DNA from 4 places in the Paraburkholderia sp. J67 genome. Region 1 is predicted to be linked to each of the others. Evidence: predicted binding sites of a transcription regulator. Region 1 holds the regulator's gene; each other region holds the start of a gene.
What was found. The regulator LexA, encoded in region 1, represses DNA repair genes until DNA is damaged. The targets are predictions, from matches to a motif close to ACTGTATNNNNATACAGT.
Positions count from the first base shown of each region.

Region 2: dinB (DNA polymerase IV) is a predicted target of LexA. The motif match lies at 1,675-1,692, and genes of this name have one in related genera.
Region 3: U5782_RS23415 (PA0069 family radical SAM protein) is a predicted target of LexA. The motif match lies at 2,469-2,486, and genes of this name have one in related genera.
Region 4: recA (recombinase RecA) is a predicted target of LexA. The motif match lies at 2,272-2,289, and genes of this name have one in related genera.

Region 1 is NZ_CAJMZK010000017.1:83,041-88,171, reverse strand. It holds gene nodI (nodulation factor ABC transporter ATP-binding protein NodI) at 1-200, opposite strand, end outside; gene U5782_RS26355 (universal stress protein) at 626-1,096, shown strand; gene U5782_RS26350 (DUF2939 domain-containing protein) at 1,174-1,875, opposite strand; gene U5782_RS26345 (hypothetical protein) at 2,013-2,384, opposite strand; gene lexA (transcriptional repressor LexA) at 2,441-3,091, opposite strand; gene U5782_RS26335 (sulfate ABC transporter substrate-binding protein) at 3,392-4,435, shown strand; gene cysT (sulfate ABC transporter permease subunit CysT) at 4,611-5,131, shown strand, end outside.
Region 2 is NZ_CAJMZK010000009.1:147,586-152,716, reverse strand. It holds gene U5782_RS18740 (aminotransferase class V-fold PLP-dependent enzyme) at 1-306, shown strand, start outside; gene dinB (DNA polymerase IV) at 362-1,519, opposite strand; gene U5782_RS18730 (LysR family transcriptional regulator) at 1,907-2,809, shown strand; gene U5782_RS18725 (iron-containing alcohol dehydrogenase) at 2,806-3,987, opposite strand; gene U5782_RS18720 (MAPEG family protein) at 4,176-4,820, shown strand; gene U5782_RS18715 (polyamine ABC transporter substrate-binding protein) at 4,898-5,131, opposite strand, start outside.
Region 3 is NZ_CAJMZK010000013.1:173,719-178,849, forward strand. It holds gene U5782_RS23405 (sorbosone dehydrogenase family protein) at 1-628, shown strand, start outside; gene U5782_RS23410 (NINE protein) at 798-1,268, shown strand; gene U5782_RS23415 (PA0069 family radical SAM protein) at 1,276-2,442, opposite strand; gene U5782_RS23420 (Lrp/AsnC ligand binding domain-containing protein) at 2,567-3,055, opposite strand; gene U5782_RS23425 (D-amino acid dehydrogenase) at 3,235-4,521, shown strand; gene U5782_RS23430 (acyl-CoA dehydrogenase) at 4,609-5,131, opposite strand, start outside.
Region 4 is NZ_CAJMZK010000025.1:37,922-43,052, reverse strand. It holds gene recX (recombination regulator RecX) at 1-853, opposite strand, end outside; gene recA (recombinase RecA) at 1,106-2,182, opposite strand; gene U5782_RS31695 (response regulator transcription factor) at 2,456-3,208, shown strand; gene U5782_RS31690 (sensor histidine kinase) at 3,221-4,846, shown strand; gene U5782_RS31685 (MFS transporter) at 5,130-5,131, shown strand, end outside.

The DNA.
Region 1 (5,131 bases):
ACCGGCTCGCCGCACAGGCTGATGCGTCCCGCATCTGGCGAAACGATGCCCAGCAGCATGCGCAGCGTGGTGGTCTTCCCCGCGCCATTGGGGCCGAGCAGACCGAAGCATTCACCGGGGACGACGTTGAACGACAGGCCGTTGACGACCGTCCTGTCTCCATAATGTTTGATCACCTGCTCGAATTCGATGGCGGGCATGTTGGACCGGTTCACGGTGTAAGTCTCGATTTTGATCGTGCTTGAGCGTGCTTGAGCGTGTGTGGCGCGCCTGAATGCGTATAAGGCGCACGTCGCAAGGCGGCCTATTCTAGTGCATTGCCGAGCACGGGGTGGGCGGTTCATCGGCGTGCCGCGCGCGTCTGGAACGTGGCTGGGGCGAGCCTGGAAGGCATTGGGACGGATGCGCCGCGCTGCGCAAACTGCGATGCCGATGCACGGTCAATGGCTGTCGCGACAAGCATCCGCATGGTGCCAAAAACGTCCGGAAACGCCCGTGCCGTGGCGCTTCCAGCGCACTGCGCCGGTGCATGCCTACCTGGCGTTTTCCAGCCCTTGCGGACAAAATTGCGGCGCACCATCATGTGCTTACGACCTGCGTTTCGAGCGGGCGGGGAGAAGCGATCATGGCGAGCTACAAGAAAATCCTGCTTTGTTACGATGGCTCGCGCGAGGGCCGCAAGGCGCTACGTTGCGGTGCCGATCTGGCTTTGGATCTACAGGCGGAAACGCACCTGTTGTCGGTGGTGGACATGCGCTCGACCATCGCGCAGAGCGCAGGTCTGTTGACCGATGTGGCGTGCGGGCGTTTCGAAGAAACGGCGCGCGAAATTCTTCAGGAAGGCGTGGACTGGCTCACCGAGCGCGGCGTGCGTGCGCAGGGGCATTTCGCGTTTGGCCATCCGATCGACGAGATTGCGAACCTCGCGACCGAGTTGCATGTGGATCTTGTCGTGGTGGGGCATCGCTGTCGCACCGGGCTCTCGCGCTGGTGGATGGGCGCGGGCAACACGCCGCTGCTCGATCGCGTGTCGTGCAGCATTCTGGTGGCGTGTTCTTCGGCGGCCGAGGAGAAGCAGCAGCAGGCGGCCGCGTAGCGGCGCGCTTTTCGCGACTGACATGCGCCGGGCCGCAATGGCCTGGCGCGCTATCGTTCCGTGCGTTTCATGCTGGTTTAATTCGGCGCACTCGCGCCATCGCCCGTCTGCGGCTGGTTCAATTCCACCGCAGCAAGTTTCCACGAGAACAGTCCATGCCGCTGCAGGATGGCGGCATAGCGCTCGCTCGTCGCGCTGCGCTGCCAGGTCACGGCAAATTCGTTGAGGCTGCGATAACCGGCCGTCGTCTGCGCGCGCGGTTGCGGGGCTGGCGCGCCGCCATTGCCGGACTCGGGCTGCGGCGTGGTTTGCGGTGCGGTATCGGCAGTCGACGTTGACGCTTGCGTGTCAGGCGCTGGCGGCACGGGGCGCTCGCCGGGCTTGCCGGTGGGCGGCATACCGTTGAGCAGCGCGGCCACGCCTTCAGGCGTTGCATAGGCATCGACGAGCGGGCCGATCAGCGCCGCGCCAATGACTGCGCCCAACATCAGCAGCGGATTGCTGCTGTGCTGCGCCTGAATGCGCTGTTGCAGCATGTCGCCGACCTGCTGCTTGAGACTCACGCGCAACGCCGGGTAATCGACATACTCGTTCAATGCGACCGCATCGCGCGCATCCGCGGCCTGCTTGAGGCGGTTCAGCGCGAGATACGGCGACGCGTAGCCATAACCGAGCGCGGCCACGACGACGACCGCTGCAACGGCGATCGCGACGGGTTTCTTCCAGTTCGAGGGGCGGTGTGCAGAGGGTGAGGCGTTGGGCGTAGTCGTATCGGTCATCGGGGAGGGCGGCCCCGCGCGAGCGGGGCAGGACAAAGGTTCAATCAAGGTGTTGACCGCCTTCGCGCGAAAACGATCCCTCGATATTTCCCGAGCCCGCCCAACGCCACCCGGCTTCCCCGACCCATCTCACCTGCTTACTTCGCCAGCGCCACCGGCATGTCGCCGCTTTGCTCGGCGATGCAGCGATCGATGGCGCGGCACACCGCATCCATCGTGCCGACCATGATGAGCCGCGACGGGCCGTGATAGACGCGCACCGGCGCGCGGCGTGCCGGCTGTTCCGTATTGAGCGTGCTATTGAGCGAGACGCGCGCGAACGCGGGCTGCGCCGAGGGCAGCGGCGGCAGCTCCGGCGTAGGCGCCTCGACTGCGGTGTCCTCGAAGAGCGAGCCATTGAGTGCCGCCGCCGAGGCGCGCGCTTCGCGCACCGCGCACGATGCGATCCCACGCAGATGGCGCAGACGGCCGAATTGACGGAAGGGCAACAGGCGGGCAAGGCGTTCCATGACTCTCTCTCCAGAAGATGCGCGGACCAGGCGCTGACGCGGCGCGGTCGGAATTATCAGAATTCGGTGGGACGGATCAGACCGACTGCGATGCCTTCCAGCGCGAATTCCGCGCTGCCGGCCGCGACGAAAATATTGTCGTAGTCGGGGTTTTCGGCGATCAGCTCGATCCCGTTGGGCTGGCGCTTCAGACGCTTCACGGTGACGTCGTCGCCCAGACGCGCAACGATGATCTGGCCGTCTTTCGCTTCCGCTTTCTTCTGCACGGCGAGCAGGTCGCCGTCGAGGATGCCCGCGTCGCGCATCGACAGGCCGCGCACCTTCAGCAGGTAGTCGGGGCGGCTCGAGAAGAGCGCCGGGTCGCACGCATAGTTCTGCGAAATATGTTCCTGCGCGAGGATCGGGCTGCCCGCCGCGACGCGGCCGACGAGCGGCAGCGACAACTGCATGAGCCCGGGGTGCGGCAAGGTGAACTGATACGGCTGGTCGTCCGGGCCGGGCATCAGACGGATGCCACGCGAGGCGCCCGCAGCCAGTTCGATCACGCCCTTGCGCGCGAGGGCGCGAAGGTGTTCCTCCGCGGAGTTGGCCGAGCTGAAACCGAGTTCGGCGGCAATTTCGGCGCGCGTGGGCGGAAAGCCGGTGCGCTCGATCGCGCGGCGGACCAGATCGAAAACCTGCTGCTGTCGTGCGGTGAGTTTGGTCATGGCGACACTGTATGTTTGAACAGGTGACTGTATTTTTATACAGTACTCGCCGCTTTTCAAGTGTTACTTGAGGTTTGTCATTCCGGTGGCGCTACAGCGGCGTTTTGCGATGACCGAACGGACGAAAACATGCGTCAACAGCTGATTCCTCCGCCCTTACCACTTTTGCGTATTAAAAAATGAGAAAACATCATTTTTAATAATGTAAGCCAATCGCTAGACTGGCCTCCATCGATCGCTGCACACCACAAAACGCGCGACGAAACGCGACTACACGCACGACAACACGGAGAAAGCGGGATGAAACAAGGCACTACGGGGCGCGCATGGCTTAAGACGCTGGCGGCGAAACTGGTTATCGGCGCGGTGCCGCTCTTCGGCATGGCCGTGCTCGCACCGGCTGCCCATGCGGACACGTCGCTGCTCAACGTCTCCTACGATCCGACGCGCGAGCTGTACCAGGACGTCAACGACGCCTTTATCAAGCAGTGGAAGGCCAAGACGGGCGAAACGCTCACCATCAAGCAGTCGCATGGCGGCTCGGGCGCCCAGGCGCGCTCGGTGCTCGACGGACTGCAAGCCGACGTCGTGACGCTGGCGCTCGCCTGGGACATCGACGCGCTCGCCAACAAGGGCATCGTCGCGAAGGACTGGCAAAAGCGCCTTCCGGACAACGCCTCGCCGTACACCTCGACCATCGTGTTCCTCGTGCGCAAGGGCAACCCGAAGCACATCAAGGACTGGGACGATCTGACCAAGCCGGGCGTGTCGATCGTCACGCCGAATCCGAAGACCTCGGGCGGCGCGCGCTGGAACTACCTCGCGGCGTGGGCCTACGCGGAACACCAGCCGGGCGGCAACGACCAGAAGGCCAAGGAGTTCGTCACGAAGCTCTACAAGAACGCCGGCGTGCTCGATTCGGGCGCGCGAGGCGCGACCACGAGCTTCGTGCAGCGCGGTATCGGCGACGTGCTGATCGCCTGGGAAAACGAGGCCTTCCTGTCGCTCAAGGAATTTGGTCCGGAGAAGTTCGAGATCGTGGTGCCGTCGGTGAGCATTCTGGCCGAGCCGCCGGTTGCGGTGGTGGACAAGGTCGTCGACAAGAAGGGCACGCGCAAGGTGGCCGACGCCTATCTGCAGTTCCTCTATAGCGAGGAAGGTCAGGAGATCGCGGCGAAGAACTTCTACCGTCCGCGTTCGGACAAGGTGCCGGCGGCGCTTACGGCGAAGTTCCCGAAGCTCAAGCTCTACACGGTGGACGACACCTTCGGCGGCTGGACCAACGCACAGAAGACGCACTTTGCCGACGGTGGCGTGTTCGATTCGATCTACCAGCCGCAGTAAGCGAAGCAAGCAGCAACGGCAGCAAAAGCAGCAACGACCGGATGCCTGAAGCGTCCGGCGCAACATAAAACAAGGCGCGCCTCACGAGGCGCGCCTTTCGGCGCAGCGCAATTCGTACGATCCGCACGCGATTCGCCCACGATTCGCCCGCGCAACCCATGTGAAGAGATAGAGCATGACGACGTTCCGATTACAGAAGCCAGGCGCCTTGCCCGGGTTCGGCGTGACGCTCGGCATCACGGTGGCGTATCTGAGCCTTGTGGTGCTGATTCCGCTTGCGGCGACCTTCCTCAAGACCGCCACGCTCGACTGGGCGCAGTTCGTGCGCGCCGTGTGGTCGCCGCGCGTGATCGCGTCGTACCGCCTCACGTTCTTCTCCGCGCTCGGCGGGGCGCTGATCAACGCCGTGTTTGGCTTTCTCCTTGCGTGGGTGCTGGTGCGCTACACGTTCCCGTTCAAGCGCGTGATCGACGCGCTCGTCGATCTGCCGTTCGCGCTGCCGACTTCCGTGGCGGGCATTTCGCTCGCCGCCGTCTATGCGGGCAATGGCTGGATCGGCCAGTTCCTGGAGCCGCTCGGCCTGAAGATCGCCTTCACGCCGATCGGCGTGCTGGTGGCGCTCACCTTCATCGGCCTGCCGTTCGTCGTGCGCACGGTGCAGCCCGTGCTCGAAGAGTTCGAGCGCGAGCAGGAAGA
Region 2 (5,131 bases), on a different contig from region 1:
ATGGCCGAGCAGATCGAACTGGGCAAGCGGATTCGCGCGCTGCTGGTTAGCAAAGGTTTTAGAAGCGTGGCGGCCGAAGGTTTTCAGGCGCCGGGCGTCGTGGTCAGCTATACGGACGACGATGGCATTCGATCCGGCAAGAAGTTTGCCGATGCGGGCGTGCAGATCGCGCCCGGTGTGCCCTTGCAATGTGACGAGCCGGAAGACTTCAAGACCTTCCGCATTGGGCTATTCGGTCTCGACAAACTGCATGACGTCGACAGTGCGGTCGCCAGGTTCGAGAAAGCGTTGAACACCGTGCTTTAAGTTGTTTGGCGATGCAAGGGCGCACGATGCGCTCTCGCATCGCAACTGCACGTCATCAATCGAACGGCAACTCCCACTGTGTCGGTAGTGGCGCCGGAGCTTGATCGCTGGCGGATTCGAGCGAGCCAATGCGCACGCCAATCAGGCGGATGCGTCGATCCAGCGTGACGCGCTTCAGGCATTCGCCCACTGCGCGTCGAATCGATGCAGCGTCGGCCACGGGCTCCGGCAGCGAGAGGTCGCGGGTCACGATCTTGAAGTCGGCGAACTTGATTTTCAGACCTACTGTGCGGCCCCGATAACCCTTGCGTTGAAGATCTTCGGTGACCCGCTCGCAAAGACGTGTGAGTGCTGGCGTCAGCGTGGCGCGGTCACGGGTCACATGCATATCGCGCTCGAACGTGGTCTCGCGACTCATGGACTTGGGCTCCGAAGACACCACCACGTCACGATCGTCGAGGCCTTGCGCGATTCGGGCCAGCCACGCGGCGTAGGTGCGGCCAAAGTGCTCCTGCAACAGGCCGAGGTCCGCCGCGGCCAGGTCTCCCACTGTGGCGATACCCAGGCTGGCCAGGCGGTCGTTCGCACGCGGCCCGATGCCATTCACCTTTTTCGCCGGCAGCGGCCAGACACGCGACGCAAGATCCGCCATCGTAAGTAGCGTGAGACCGTTTGGCTTGTCCAGTTCAGAGCCGATTTTGGCGAGCAGCTTGTTTGGCGCAATGGCGATCGAGCAGGTGAGGTTGGTCGCCTCGTGCACGGCAGCCTTGATGCGTGTGCCCAGCTCGCTGGATTCGCCCTCCACGTCCGTAAGGTCGATGTAGATCTCGTCGATACCGCGGTCTTCGATCTGGTCCGTGAAGGTGTGAACCGCGTCCTTGAACAGCCGCGAATAGCGCCGGTATGAGTCGAAGTCAGTCGGCAGGAGAATGGCGTCGGGCGCGAGTTGCGCGGCCTTCATCATGCCCATTGCAGAGAACACGCCAAGTGCGCGCGCCTCGTAGGTCGAGGTCGTGACCACGCCCCGGCCCACGTAGTCGCGTAGCCGTGCGAAGCGGCGCGTGCCATCGGGAAGCGTCTCCGGCGTGGCATTGCGGCCACCGCCGATCACGACGGCGCTGCCGCGTAGCTCGGGGTAGCGCAGCAGTTCGACGGACGCATAAAAAGCATCCATGTCGAGGTGAGCAATCCGGCGCGGGCGGGGGCTTGTCACGCGGCGGTTACCCGGAAATGGCCAGCGCAACCCATGAGCGCTTACGCTGTAATGCCGTGCCCGCGCGAGTGTTCATCTGTTTTTTCCAATCAGGATTCGTGGTCGGAAGGCTGCCAGGCAGTACGCCATTGGCGTTCGGGCGCGACTTTCCGGATACTGTATATATCTACAGTATTCTACCGCATGTGCCAGCGAATGGGATTGCTACGCTCGAATGGGCCTGACAATGGGAAACGCCTATGTCTGATTTATTGAAAGCCAGCATTCAAAATTAAAGAGCTATGGCCGGTCGCGCACCGCCGATGCCAGCGAGTGTTTTGTTCATAATGTTGGGCAGAATGCGCCCCGGGCTAGAATGCTCGTCCCCTTTTTTTGAATGTCCATCCCATGCTGAGGAATGTCACCGATCTCGACCTGCGGCTTCTGCGCATTTTTGCCAGCGTGGTGAAATGCGGCGGGTTCAGTGCAGCTCAGGCCGAACTCAACATCAGCCAGTCGAATATCAGTACGCAGATCAGCAATCTCGAACAACGCCTGGGCTACCGGCTTTGCGAGCGGGGCAAGGGTGGCTTTCGTCTGACCCCGAAGGGCCAGCGCATCCTCGACGCTTCGCGAAACATGTTCGATGCCATCGGCTCGTTTCGCGACCAGGCGCAGGCGCTTTCGGAGAGCCTCGTCGGAGAACTGTATATCGGGCTCGCCGATAACGTGGTGACGCTGCCGCAAGCGTGCTTCAGCGACGCCCTGGCGCTGTTTCAGAAGCGCGATCAGGATGTGCATATCAACCTGTTCGTCAACTCTCCTAATGAACTGGAACTGGCGGTGATCGACGGCCAGCTCGATCTGGCGATTTCCTATTTCAGCCGCTCGCGCCCGCCACTCGAATATCGGCCGCTTTATACGGAGGAGATCGGCGTTTTCTGTGGCGATCGTCATCCGCTGTTTGGCGTTGCCGATCCCGGCATGGACGCCATTGCCGCGGAAAACTGGGTGCTTCATGGCTTCCTGCCGGAAGATCAGGAATTGCCGTTGCGCCCCGAATCCAGCAGCGCCACGGCCTACCATATGGAGGGCGTGGCGCACGCGGTGCTGGCCGGCACGCACCTGGGCTATCTCCCGCTTCACTATGCCCAGACGTGGGTGGAGCGTGGGCGCATGCGGGCCCTGCTGCCCGAGCAATTGCGCTATGACGTGACGCACAGCATGGTCACCTACGCAGGACGATCGCGTAGCGAAGCGGCACGCGCCTTCGTCGACGATCTGCTGAGCGTTCATGGCCTGACGGGCTAATTCAAGGTGCCGTCCACCGCATTGCAATAGATGCGCGTGTAGTCGGCTGCGCTCAGTGGCATCGCATTGGTATCGGACGACGAGATATCGGCCAGCGCCTGCTCGCCAACCCAGACGGCATCCTCCTTCGTCAGACCCAGATCGGCAAGACGAGGCACGATGCCGATCGTCTTGCGCAATTGGAGGACCCAGTCGAGCAGGCCGTCAAAGCTCGTGTCCGCCAGATCGAGGTAGCGTGCGAGGCGGCTCGCGGGTTCTTCGATCGCGCGGCGATTGGCGACGAGCACATAGGGAAGCAGGACAGCGTTAAGCAGACCGTGGTGCAGATGATGGCGTGCGCCGAGCGGGTGAGCGAGCGCATGCACACCGCCGAGGCCTTTCTGAAACGCGACGGCGGCGCTGGCCGAAGCGACGAGCATACCCTCGCGTGCTGCGAGGTTCGTGCCGTCCAGGACCGCTTGCTCGAGATTCGCATGTACGAGACGCACGCCCTCGATCGCAATCCCCGCCGACATCGGATGGCAAAGCGGAGAGAACAGCGCTTCGAGGTGATGCGTCAAGGCATCCATGCCCGTTGCCGCGGTTAGCGCCGGTGGCAGGCCGAGCGTGAGGACTGGATCGAGGATCACGGTGTGCGCAAGCAGTTCGGGATGGCCGACGACCTTCTTGATACCTCTCTCCTGATCCGTGAGCACGGCCTCGCGTCCGAGTTCCGAGCCGGTGCCTGCGGTCGTGGGGATGGCGATGAGCCGTGGCAGGTCCAGACGCGGGAAATCAGCGAGCGTAGGGTAGTGCGCGAGGAGTTGCGACCATTCGAAGCGCTCCAGCCCTTGCGAGTCGCGGCTGAGCAATGCAATAGCCTTGGCGGTGTCCAGGGCGCTGCCGCCGCCAATGGCAATCAATGAATCGTGATCGCCCGCCTCGAAGGCGGCTGCGCCCGCGCGCGCTTCGTGCATCGCCGGATTGCTGGAAAAGCCGTGAAAGATCGAATATTCGATGTGCGCGGTATCGAGGCAGTCACGCAACTGCGCAAGCGGGGCGAGATTCAACATCCCCGGGTCCGTCACGATGAGCGGATTGCGTATGCCCGCTGCCGCGCAGCGTTGAGGGAGCACAGCGAGCGCATGCGCGCCGCAGAAGATTTCAGTGGGGTAATTCCAGTAGTGTATGTTGGACATTGTCTTGAACCCGGATAATGCAATGGGCGTGCGGGGCCCGGTGGAAACAGACCATCATTGGTCGATACCGGAGAAGCGTAGGGGAGCGGCCACGCCGCAAAAATTCACATTTTGGAAAGCCGGCTTCAGGCTGCGTGAATAGATAAGCGCGATGCGATGACAACTGATCCAGATACGAGAGACCTTCCATGAGCGATCCCACACGAAACGCGCCTGATTTTCGCCAGCAGCGCGCAAGCGGCATGGCGGCCATCGCCGTGGCTGGGTTGTTCGCATTGGGACTCTGGCTTGCCGTCGACCGCTTGATGCCGTCGATGCCGGGCATGGACAGCCTCGCGGCCCGCATGCTGTTAACGCTCAAGTGCTATTGCGTGGCCGTGTTGTTTTGCCTCGTCACAGGCGTCGAAGCCGTGGCGCACGAACGATTGACCTCGCCCGCGTTCGATCCGTTGGCGCGCTTCGAGACCCGCCGGTTGCGCGTCAATCAACGCTACCTGCAAAACACGGTGGAGCAGATCATCGTGTTCGGCGTGGCGTTATTCGGGCTGGCGGCTTATTGCGCCGATGGTCTGGCGATGCGCGCCGTGGTGGCGACCACGGTGGTCTGGATCGCGGCACGAATCGCGTTCTGGCTGGGCTACCATCGCAGCGCGGCGCTGCGTGGGCTTGGTGCGCCGGGCATGGCGCTCAGCATGATCGTGCTGCTGTATGTGGCGAGCCGGTTTGGCGGTGAAATCGCGGGCACGACCGGGGCAGTCGCGCCAGTTGCGGCGTTCCTTGCGATCGAGGGCGTGCTGTTCTGGGGAACGCGACCGCAGAAGGCTGACGATTAATGAACACGCAAGTCTGGCTGTGCGCGCGAATTCACGCGGCGCAGCCAGACTCAATGGACTTAAGCTCGCCCAGTCGATCACGTTCCCGATTTCAACTGCGCCCACAAGCGATTTTGCAAGCGCATGATCGCCGGCGGTTGCGGACGCATGACCGTCATCTTGTCGAGCGTCTCGTCGGACGGGAACGTAATGGGGTCCTTGGCGATGGTCGATTGCACGAGCGTGAGCGAGGCGCGATTCGCGGTGGGATAAAACACTTCGTTGGTAATGGCCGCGCTCGTTTTGGGATCCTCAATGAAGTTGATCCATTT
Region 3 (5,131 bases), on a different contig from region 1:
GGCGAGCGACCCGCAACGCACCCATTTCGCGATGATCGGACGCATGAACCCGGACGGCTCACATTACGAGACCATCGCGCGAGGCGTGCGCAACACCGTGGGCTTCGCCTGGCACCCGCAGACGCACGAACTGTGGTTCACCGACAACGGCCGCGACATGCTCGGCGACGATATCCCCGACGACAAGCTCAATCGACTCGCGCATGTGGGCGAGGATTTCGGCTTCCCTTATTGCCACGGCGGCAACGTGAGCGATCCGGAGTTCGGCAAGGATCATCCTTGCAGCAGCTTCACGCCGCCGGTCGCAAAACTCGGCGCGCACGTCGCGTCGCTCGGCATGCGCTTCTATACAGGCACGATGTTTCCGGCCGCCTACCGCAACAGCGTATTCATCGCCGAGCACGGTTCCTGGAACCGCAGCCGCAAGGTGGGCTATCGCGTGGTGCGCATCATCGCCGATGCCGATGGCGCGAACGCCCATCAGGAAGTCTTCGCCCAAGGCTGGCTCAACCCCGACGAGACCCAATGGGGCCGTCCCGCCGATGTACTGCCCTTACCCGACGGCTCGCTGCTCATCAGCGACGATTACGCGGGCGCGATCTATCGCGTGACTTACGCGCAGCCCTAGGCCAATCTGCAGTCCGCCGCGCCGGTACCGGACATAAGCCGCAAGCTCTGCTGAAGCGCGGGCGTGGCACGTACAATGGCCCGCGGGCCTAGACAGCCCGCTTGAGTCCGCTTGCCGCCAGGATACGGCTCACGCGCCAATCACGCGCTGCACGACAACCCGCCAGCCCATGTCCAACCAGAAAAACTCCACACGCTTTCGCTCCAAGACACTGACCGCCGCCTTCGCCTTTCTGTTCGGCAGCCTGGGCGCTCACCGCTTCTATCTGTACGGCCCGCGCGATATCTGGGGCTGGGCTCACATCGCCGGCACGCTGCTTGGCATTCCGGGCGTGCTGCTGCTCGTGGCCACCGAGCGCGCGTCGATTCCCGGCTGGGCGCTCGCCGTGATCGGCGCGGTCTCGGTGCTCTCGGCGTTCCTCGCCGCGATCGTCTACGGCCTGCGCCCCGACGTGAAATGGGACGCCCAGTTCAACGCCGCCTTCGCTGGCACACGCGCAAGCCGCTCGGGCTGGACGGTGATCTTCGTGGTGATCTTCTCGCTTCTGATTGGCGCGTTTCTGCTGATGACGGGACTCGCGCTCTCGTTCCAGACTTACTTCGAATCACAGGTGGAAGCCGCCAAGGCCATCTCGCAGTAAGCCCACGCTAGAACAGATCGAGTTGCGGCTTCTCCCGCACGCGCTTCTCGCGCACGAACTCCGACATATCCAGAATGCCGTGGCGGCGCTCGTTAAGCCCGAGCCGGTTCACGGCCTTATGAAAGCGCTGCTTGAGCAGGTCGGCCCACAGCCCTGTACCCTTCATGCGCTGCGAGAACGCCGCTTCGTAATCCTTGCCGCCGCGCATGTCGCGCACGCGGCTCATCACGCGCGCCGCACGCTGCGGGAAATGTGCCTCCAGCCAGTCCTGAAACAACGGCGAGACCTCCCACGGCAAACGCAGCACGATATAGCTCGCGCTCGTCGCGCCTGCCTCGGCACAGGCTTCCAGCACGCGCTCCATGTCCGGCTCGGTGACGAACGGAATCACGGGCGCGATGCTCACCCCCACGGGAATGCCGGCCTCGGCGAGCGTGCGGATCGTGCGCAGGCGCCGCGCGGGCGTGGCGGCGCGCGGCTCGAGCGTGCGCGCGATATCGGCGTCGAGCGTGGTGATGGTGATTGCGGCCATGAACTGGCGGCGCTGCGCCATCGGAGCAAGCAGGTCGATATCGCGCTCGATCAGCGACGATTTCGTGATGGCCGCAAAGGGATGCTGACGCTCGGCCAGCACCTCGATCACGCGGCGCGTGAGACGCAGATCGCGCTCGATGGGCTGCCAGGCGTCCGTGTTCACGCCGAGCGCGATGGGCTCCGGCTCGTAGGACGGCCTGGACATCTCGCGCGCGAGCAGTTCGGGCGCATTGATCTTCGCGTAGAGACGGCTCTCGAAATCCAGCCCCGGCGACAACCCTAGATAACTGTGCGTTGGCCGCGCGAAGCAGTAGATGCAACCGTGCTCGCAGCCGCGGTATGGGTTGAGGGAAACGTTGAACGGAATATCGGGCGACTGGTTGCGCGTGAGAATGCTCTTCGCGCGCTCTTCGAAAACCTGGGTGCGCAGGATGTCCGCCCGGCCTTCGCCACCCTCGTCGCGTGCCTCCCCCTCTTCGGGACTGTCATGCTGCCAGCCGTCGTCGAAGGCTTCGCGCTGATCGACCTCGTAGCGCCCCTGGAGGTTCGTGACCGCGCCGCGCCCCTTGCGCGGCGCAGGCGGGGCGACGGGATACCAGGTCTCGGGTTCGGGCTCGCGGTCGGGTTCCAGGTCTTTCACGGCTCAATGCAGAAAAGCGTGTCGATACTGTATAAATATACAGTATCGACACGCTTTGTCGAGCCCGATAAATAGGGAAACGTCGGGGGAGGCTTCGGGGAAACTTCGGAGCGCTGTCAGCCCGTCACTCGCCAACCGCAATCGTCAGCGACTCCTTGATCTCTTCCATCACCACATAGCTTTTCGACTGCACCGCGCCCGGCAATTGCAGCAGGATGTCCCCAAGCAGCTTGCGATAGTCGGCCATCTCGCCGATGCGCGCCTTGATCAGATAGTCGAAATCGCCCGAGACCAGATGGCATTCGAGCACCTCGGGAATCTTCTGCACTTCGCGGCGGAACTGGTCGAACATGTTGCCGCTCTTGTGGTCGAGTGTGATCTCCACGAACACCAGCAGCGCCGCGCCCAGGACGTTGGGATTCACGCGCGCGTAGTAGCCCGTGATGACGCCATCGCGCTCCATGCGTTTGACGCGTTCAATGCAGGGCGTGACCGATAACCCCACCTGCTCGGCCAGGTCTTTCATGGCCATGCGACCGTCTTCCTGGAGCAGTTTCAGGATGCGGTGATCGAGCCGGTCGAGCGCACGGACCGGCTGACGCTGCGTTCTCATGTTTTTTTCCTGAAAATCTGAAAAATACAATAACAAAATCTAGACCGACAACAATAGCATAGTCGATATCACTGGCTACATCCGATTTTTCATGCCTTGTACGCTGCAGCCGCCCCAGACGGGCGCTCCAGCCCGGCAAAGCGGCGTAGCCCAAACAAATCTAACTGGATGGAGCAACTATGCGAGTCGTCGTGTTGGGCAGTGGTGTGGTCGGGGTGGCCAGCGCCTGGTATCTTGCCCGCGCGGGCCATGAAGTGACGGTGATCGACCGCGAGGCCGCTCCCGCGCTGGAGACCAGCTTTGCAAACGCCGGCCAGATTTCGCCGGGTTACGCGGCGCCGTGGGCTGCGCCGGGCGTGCCGCTCAAGGCCATCAAGTGGATGTTCGAAAAGCACGCGCCGCTCGCCATCCGCCTCGACGGCACGAAGTTCCAGTTGCAGTGGATGTGGCAGATGCTGCAAAACTGTTCGGCCGAGCGCTATGCGCTCAACAAGGGCCGCATGGTGCGTCTGGCCGAATACAGCCGCGATTGCCTGCAAGCGTTGCGCGCCGATACCGGCATCCAGTACGAAGGCCGCACCGGCGGCACGCTCCAGGTCTTCCGCACCCAGCAGCAATTCGACGGCGCGCAGAAAGACATCGCCGTGCTCAAGGACGCGAACGTCCCCTACGAACTGCTGAGCGCAGCCGAACTGCAACGCGCCGAACCCGCGCTCGCCGCTGTCTCGCACAAGCTCACGGGCGGCCTGCGCCTGCCGGGCGACGAAACCGGCGACTGCCAGCTCTTCACCACGCGCCTCGCCGCGATGGCGGCCGAGCTGGGCGTCAAGTTCCGCTACAACACGCCGATCGACGGCCTCGTCGTGCAAGGCGATCGCATCGCGGGTGTGCAATGCGGCGGCGAAGTCGTGCGCGCCGACTCGTATGTGGTTGCGCTCGGTTCTTTCTCGACGAAGATGCTCGCGGGTCTCGTGAAGATCCCCGTCTACCCGCTCAAGGGCTACTCGATCACCGCACCGATCGTCAACGCGGGCGCAGCCCCCGTCTCGACCGTGCTCGACGAGACCTACAAGATCGCGATCACGCGTTTCGACGACCGCATCCGCGTGGGCGGCATGGCCGAGATCGTGGGCTACGACAAGTCGCTCAAGCAGGCTCGCCGTGAAACCCTCGAAATGTGCGTGAACGACCTGTTCCCGGGCGGCGGCGACACGACCAAGGCCACCTTCTGGACCGGCCTGCGCCCGATGACGCCGGACGGCACCCCTGTTGTCGGCCGCACGCCGTTCTCGAACCTGTTCCTGAACACGGGCCACGGCACGCTCGGCTGGACCATGTCGTGCGGCTCGGGCCAGTTGCTGGCCGACCTGATCTCGGGCAAGAGCCCCGCGATCAAGGCCGACGATCTCTCGGTCTATCGCTACCTCGGCGAGACCAAGGGCGAGCATCGTCCGGCTTACGCGTAATCGCGCTTGCGCCGCTTCGCGCGGCCCAGAAAGACAAACGGCGGTCCCGTGCAATCGGGCCGCCGTTTTTCGTTTGGCGAGGAAGCTTCAGAACTGATCTTCGGAAAGCGTGAGGACGCCTTCCGAACCCTTCGCGCTGACAATGCCCGCTTCGAGCGCCACCGCCTGCGGCAACACATGCTCCGCGAAAAACTGCGCCGTCGCGATCTTCGCTCCGTGGAACTTCGGGTCGTCCTGCATCAGTCGTTGCGAGGCGAGCATCGCGCGCGCCATCTGCCAGCCGCCCAGCACGATGCCCGCGAGCTTCAGATACGGCACGCTGCCCGCGAACACGGCGTTCGGATCGCCCTTCGCATTGGCGAGCACGAAATCCACCGTCGAAGCCAGCGCTTGCTGGCCAAGCGCCAGATGCTTCGCCATCGACTTGAACGCCGCCCCCTCCTGCGCGCGGAGTTCCGCCAAGGTCTGCCCGATGTCGTCGAGCAACGCTTTCACGGCCGCGCCGCCGTCACGCAGCGTCTTGCGTCCGACCAGATCGTTGGCCTGGATCGCCGTGGTGCCCTCGTAGATCGCGAGAATGCGGGCATCGCGATAGAACTGCGCGGCGCCC
Region 4 (5,131 bases), on a different contig from region 1:
TGCCCTTGAGGATTTTGCCGATGACGGACATCGAAAAACCGCGTGCGGCGAGAAAACGCGCCTGACGTGCACGCTCGGCCGGCGTCTCGGGCAACTGGCCGTACTTCTTCTGCCAGACCGCGCGGGCACGCGTGAGTTCCGTTTCGCGCAGCTGCGTATTCACTTCTTCGATGAGCGCGTCGCCCACCGCATGACGCTTGAGTTCGCTGACGATGCGCCCTGCTCCCACGCGCGCGGCGCGACGATACACGACGCTTTCCGCGAAACGTGCGTCGGAGAGCCAGCCGTCGCGCTCGAGCGCGTCGAGCAGGACCTCGAGCTCGTCGGCGTCTTCGGTATAGGACATCAGCTTGCGCGAGAGTTCCGCGCGGCTGTACTCGCGACGCGAGAGGTAGCCGAGTGCGCGCCCCTTGAGCGAGCGCTCTGGACGTTGCCTGCTGGATGACGATGACGCAGCGGCGGTTTTGCGCGCGGCGCGTGTCGCAGAGGTGCGCTCGTAGCGGTCGCCTTCGGGTTCCGGCGCTTCGCCGGCTAGTGCGGCGGCACGGGCCAGATCGTGTGCGTCGAATGATTCGTCGTCGAAATCGTCGCGACGATTCGTCTGGCGTGAGGTGCGTGGCAGCACGCGAGCGGGTGCGCGATTCGACGCATGGGTCGAAGCCTCGGGGGTTCGACGCGATTGGCGTGATTGGCGCACGGGCACAGGTTCGCGCGTGTACTCGCTTTGCGATTCGAACGACGGTGCCAAGGGCGTGTTCGTGCCATCGGCGGGCGCATCGAAGAAGGCTTCGAACGGTACTTCGAATACCGCACCACCTTCATCGTCGAGATCGTGGGGTACGTCATGCGGCATGTCTTGAGTCACTTCTTGATTCACATCGCGAGCCGCAGAATGAGAAAAGCCGCGAGCGCCCAGATGGGCGTCGCGGCTTTGTATGTTGGGTGCGGTTTCAACGCGCTGAGCGGAGGAACGCTTTATCGCGCCCCGAGCATCACGCGGATGCCCCGCCTCGCCCGAAGTCGAGGCAGTGGCCGCTTGTGGCGGCACCGAGGCGGAACCGCCCTTGCGCATCATGAAACTCCGCTCACTCGACGCTAACGGACTTTATTCCTCGTCCGCGATTTCGACTTCGCCGGAGCCGTTGACGCTGTCGGCCATCGCGCTCACGCCGAGCGATTCGCGAATGCGGTTTTCGATCTCACGAGCGATGTCCGCGTTTTCGCGCAGGAATTCGCGCGCGTTGTCCTTGCCCTGACCAATGCGTTCGCCGTTATAGCTGTACCACGCACCCGCCTTGTCGACGATCTTGGCCTGCACGCCCAGGTCGATGATTTCGCCCTGACGCGAGATGCCTTCGCCGTAGAGGATGTCGAACACGGCTTCGCGGAACGGCGGCGAGACCTTGTTCTTGACGACCTTCACGCGCGTTTCGCTGCCGATCACTTCGTCGTTCTTCTTGATCGAACCGATACGACGAATGTCCAGACGCACCGACGAGTAGAACTTCAGCGCGTTGCCGCCCGTGGTGGTTTCCGGGTTGCCGAACATCACGCCGATCTTCATACGGATCTGGTTGATGAAGATGACCATGCAGTTGGTCTTCTTGATCGTGCCGGTGAGCTTGCGCAGCGCCTGCGACATCAGACGCGCCTGCAGACCCGGCAGCGAGTCGCCCATTTCGCCTTCGATTTCGGCCTTCGGCACGAGTGCCGCAACCGAGTCGATCACGATCATGTCGATCGAGCCCGAGCGCACGAGTGCGTCGGTGATTTCGAGTGCCTGTTCGCCCGTGTCCGGCTGCGAGATCAGCAGTTCCGGCACGTTCACGCCGAGCTTGGAAGCGTATTGGACGTCGAGCGCGTGTTCCGCGTCGATGAACGCCGCCGTGCCGCCGAGCTTTTGCATTTCGGCGATCACCTGGAGCGTGAGCGTCGTCTTACCCGACGATTCCGGACCGTAGATCTCGACCACCCGGCCACGCGGCAGGCCGCCGACGCCGAGCGCGATGTCGAGGCCGAGCGAACCGGTGGAGACCACCTGGATGTCCTCGACCGCGTCACCGTCGCCGAGTCGCATGATCGACCCTTTGCCGAACTGCTTTTCGATCTGCGCGAGCGCGGCGGCCAGCGCCTTGCCCTTCTCAGCAGTCAGCCCAGCCGAGCCTTTCTTGCTATCTTCCATGAATCGTCCTTTGCTATGATGAACGGCGTCTGATGACGATGCACGCGCCCGCCGATGACATACTGCGAGCGGTGCGCACGAACCCAGACACTGTATAAAAAAACAGTAGTTTTGGCAAGCCCGTTTTCAACTAACGCGCACGCCGAAACCGCGATTTTCGGAGACCGCCGTGCGCCGCCCGTTCAGGCCCCAAGCCTGCGAACGCGGCGCCGGTGCTGCGAAGCGCGCCCCAGACATGCGGGCAAGGCGCTTCGAAGGCGACGCTGGCGCATCATGCGAATTCTCATTGCCGAAGACGACAGCATACTCGCGGACGGTCTGGTCCGATCACTCCGCCAATCGGGCTATGCCGTTGATCACGTGCGTACCGGCGTGGATGCCGATACCGCCTTGTCGATGCAGTCTTTCGACCTGCTGATCCTCGATCTGGGCCTGCCAAAAATGCCGGGCCTCGAAGTGCTGCGACGTTTGCGCGCGCGCAATTCCAACCTCCCCGTCCTGATCCTGACCGCTGCCGACAGCGTGGACGAGCGCGTCAAAGGCCTCGACCTCGGCGCCGACGATTACATGGCCAAACCCTTCGCGCTCAACGAGCTGGAGGCGCGCGTGCGCGCGCTCACCCGGCGCGGCGCGGGCGGCGGCCCGACCGTCGTGCGCCACGGCGCACTGTCTTACGACCAGGTCGGCCGTGTCGCCCACATCCACGAGCAGGTGCTCGATCTGTCGGCGCGCGAGCTGGGTGTGCTCGAAGTGCTGCTGCAAAGGCTTGGGCGGCTGGTCTCGAAGGAGCAACTGGTCGATCACCTCTGCGAATGGGGCGAGGAAGTCAGCAACAACGCGATCGAGGTCTACGTGCACCGCCTGCGCAAGAAACTGGAAACAGGCGGCGTGCGCATCGTGACCGTGCGCGGACTGGGCTACTGTCTGGAGAAGGAAGCAAAAGAAGCGACCCCGCAGGCGAACGCTTCCCCGGGCTCGACCGTGCAAGCCCAACCCGCCATGCCGGCCAGCCACTACTTCAAATAGCCAGGCGCGACGATGGCCGAGCCCGATCCCGCCGCGCGCTCCCTGCCGGCCTCGTCCGCCAGCCCGCGATCCGTTGCGGCATCCACGACGTCAACCGCGCCAGGCACGTCGGACGCGCTCGACGACGAAGCGCGCGACGCCCGTTACGCCAATCCCTTCGCCCCGCCCGACGAAGCCGAGGCCGCCGCCGAGGCGCGCCCGCGCTCGCTGTTCGGCGAAATCCTCGACTGGATGCTCGCCCCGCTGCTGCTGCTCTGGCCGATGAGCATCGCGGTCACCTATCTGGTGGCCAAGTCGATCGCCAACGGCCCGTTCGACCGCGCGCTCGAAACCGACGCCTATGTGCTCGCGCGCCAGATCCATCCGGTCAACGGCGTGGCCGAGCTGACCCTGCCCGATTCCACCCGCGACTTCCTGCGCGCCGACAACGTCGACAGCGTCTATTACCAGGTGCTCGGCAGCCGCGGCGAACTGGTGGGCGGCGACCGCGACATGCCGCTGCCGCGCGACGACGACCGTCCTTCGCCGGGTCTCGTCGAATTCCGCGACGACACGCTGCACGGCATCGACATCCGCGTGGCCTACACGACGGTCGAACCGCCGCATCTCAACGGCTCGCAAGCCGTGCTCGTGCAGGTGGCCGAAACGCTCGACAAACGCCGCGCGCTCGCCAACGACATCATCAAGGGCGTGATCCTGCCGCAGTTCGTGATCCTGCCGCTCGCGATCCTGCTGGTCTGGTTCGGCCTCTCGCGCGGGCTCGCGCCGCTGCACGCGCTGCAATCCAACATCCGCCTGCGCCGCCCCGACGATCTTTCGCCGCTCGAAGCGCGTCGCGCGCCGCCCGAGATCGAGCCGCTCGTCACCTCGTTCAACGACCTGCTCACGCGGCTCGAACAGAACATGGAACTGCAAAAGCGCTTTATCGCCGATGCCGCACATCAGATGAAGACGCCGCTCGCGGGCCTGCGCACCCAGGCCGAACTCGCGCTGCGCCAGGATGCCTCGCCCGAAGTGCACCGCTCGCTCGAACAGATCGCAACGAGTTCCGAGCACGCGGCGCGACTCGTCACGCAGCTGCTCGCGCTCGCGCGCGCCGAGAACCGCATGTCGGGGCAAATCTTCACGCCAGTCGATGTGGCCGACGTCGCCCGTCATGCGGTGCGCGACTGGGTGCAGCCCGCGCTCGCGAAGCAGATGGATCTGGGCTACGAAGGCCCCGACGAGGCCAGCACGGAAGGGGCCGATGCGCAGGCAATCGCCGCCATCGTCGACGGCAATCCGGTGATGCTGCGCGAGATGCTGTCGAACCTGATCGACAACGCGATCCGCTACACGCCCGTGGGCGGGCGCATCACCGTGCGCGTGCGGCCCGAGCCCGCCGCGCGGGCCGTGCATCTGGAAGTGGAGGACACGGGAATCGGCATTCCCGCCGCCGAGCGCGAACGGGTGCAGGAGCGCTTCTACCGCATCCTGGGCCGCGACGGCGACGGCAGCGGCCTTGGGCTCGCGATCGTGCGCGAGATTGCGACGATGCACGGCGGCACCCTCGCCATCGACGACAACGTCTATCAGGAAGCGCCGCGTCTCGCGGGCACGCTCGTGCGCGTCACGCTGCGTCTGCGCGCTGCAAGCTGACACGTATCAGCCAAAACTGACGACGGGAGCGTCAGAAACAGGATGGGACTTTCCCTTAGCCGGCCCTTGATCGCCGCGAGTCACTCGCACCAATGCAAGCCGTTAATAGATATTTCAGAGATATTAGAAACAAATTCGACGAATTTAACGGCAATTCAACCACTTCCTACGCGTTTTTGAACCCGCCCTCATACGTCAGAACCCCGTAAGTTTCCATTCCAATAATGCAGCGCAGGACCGCCACAAACGCGGACCCACACGCATATCAAAATTGGAGACACATAT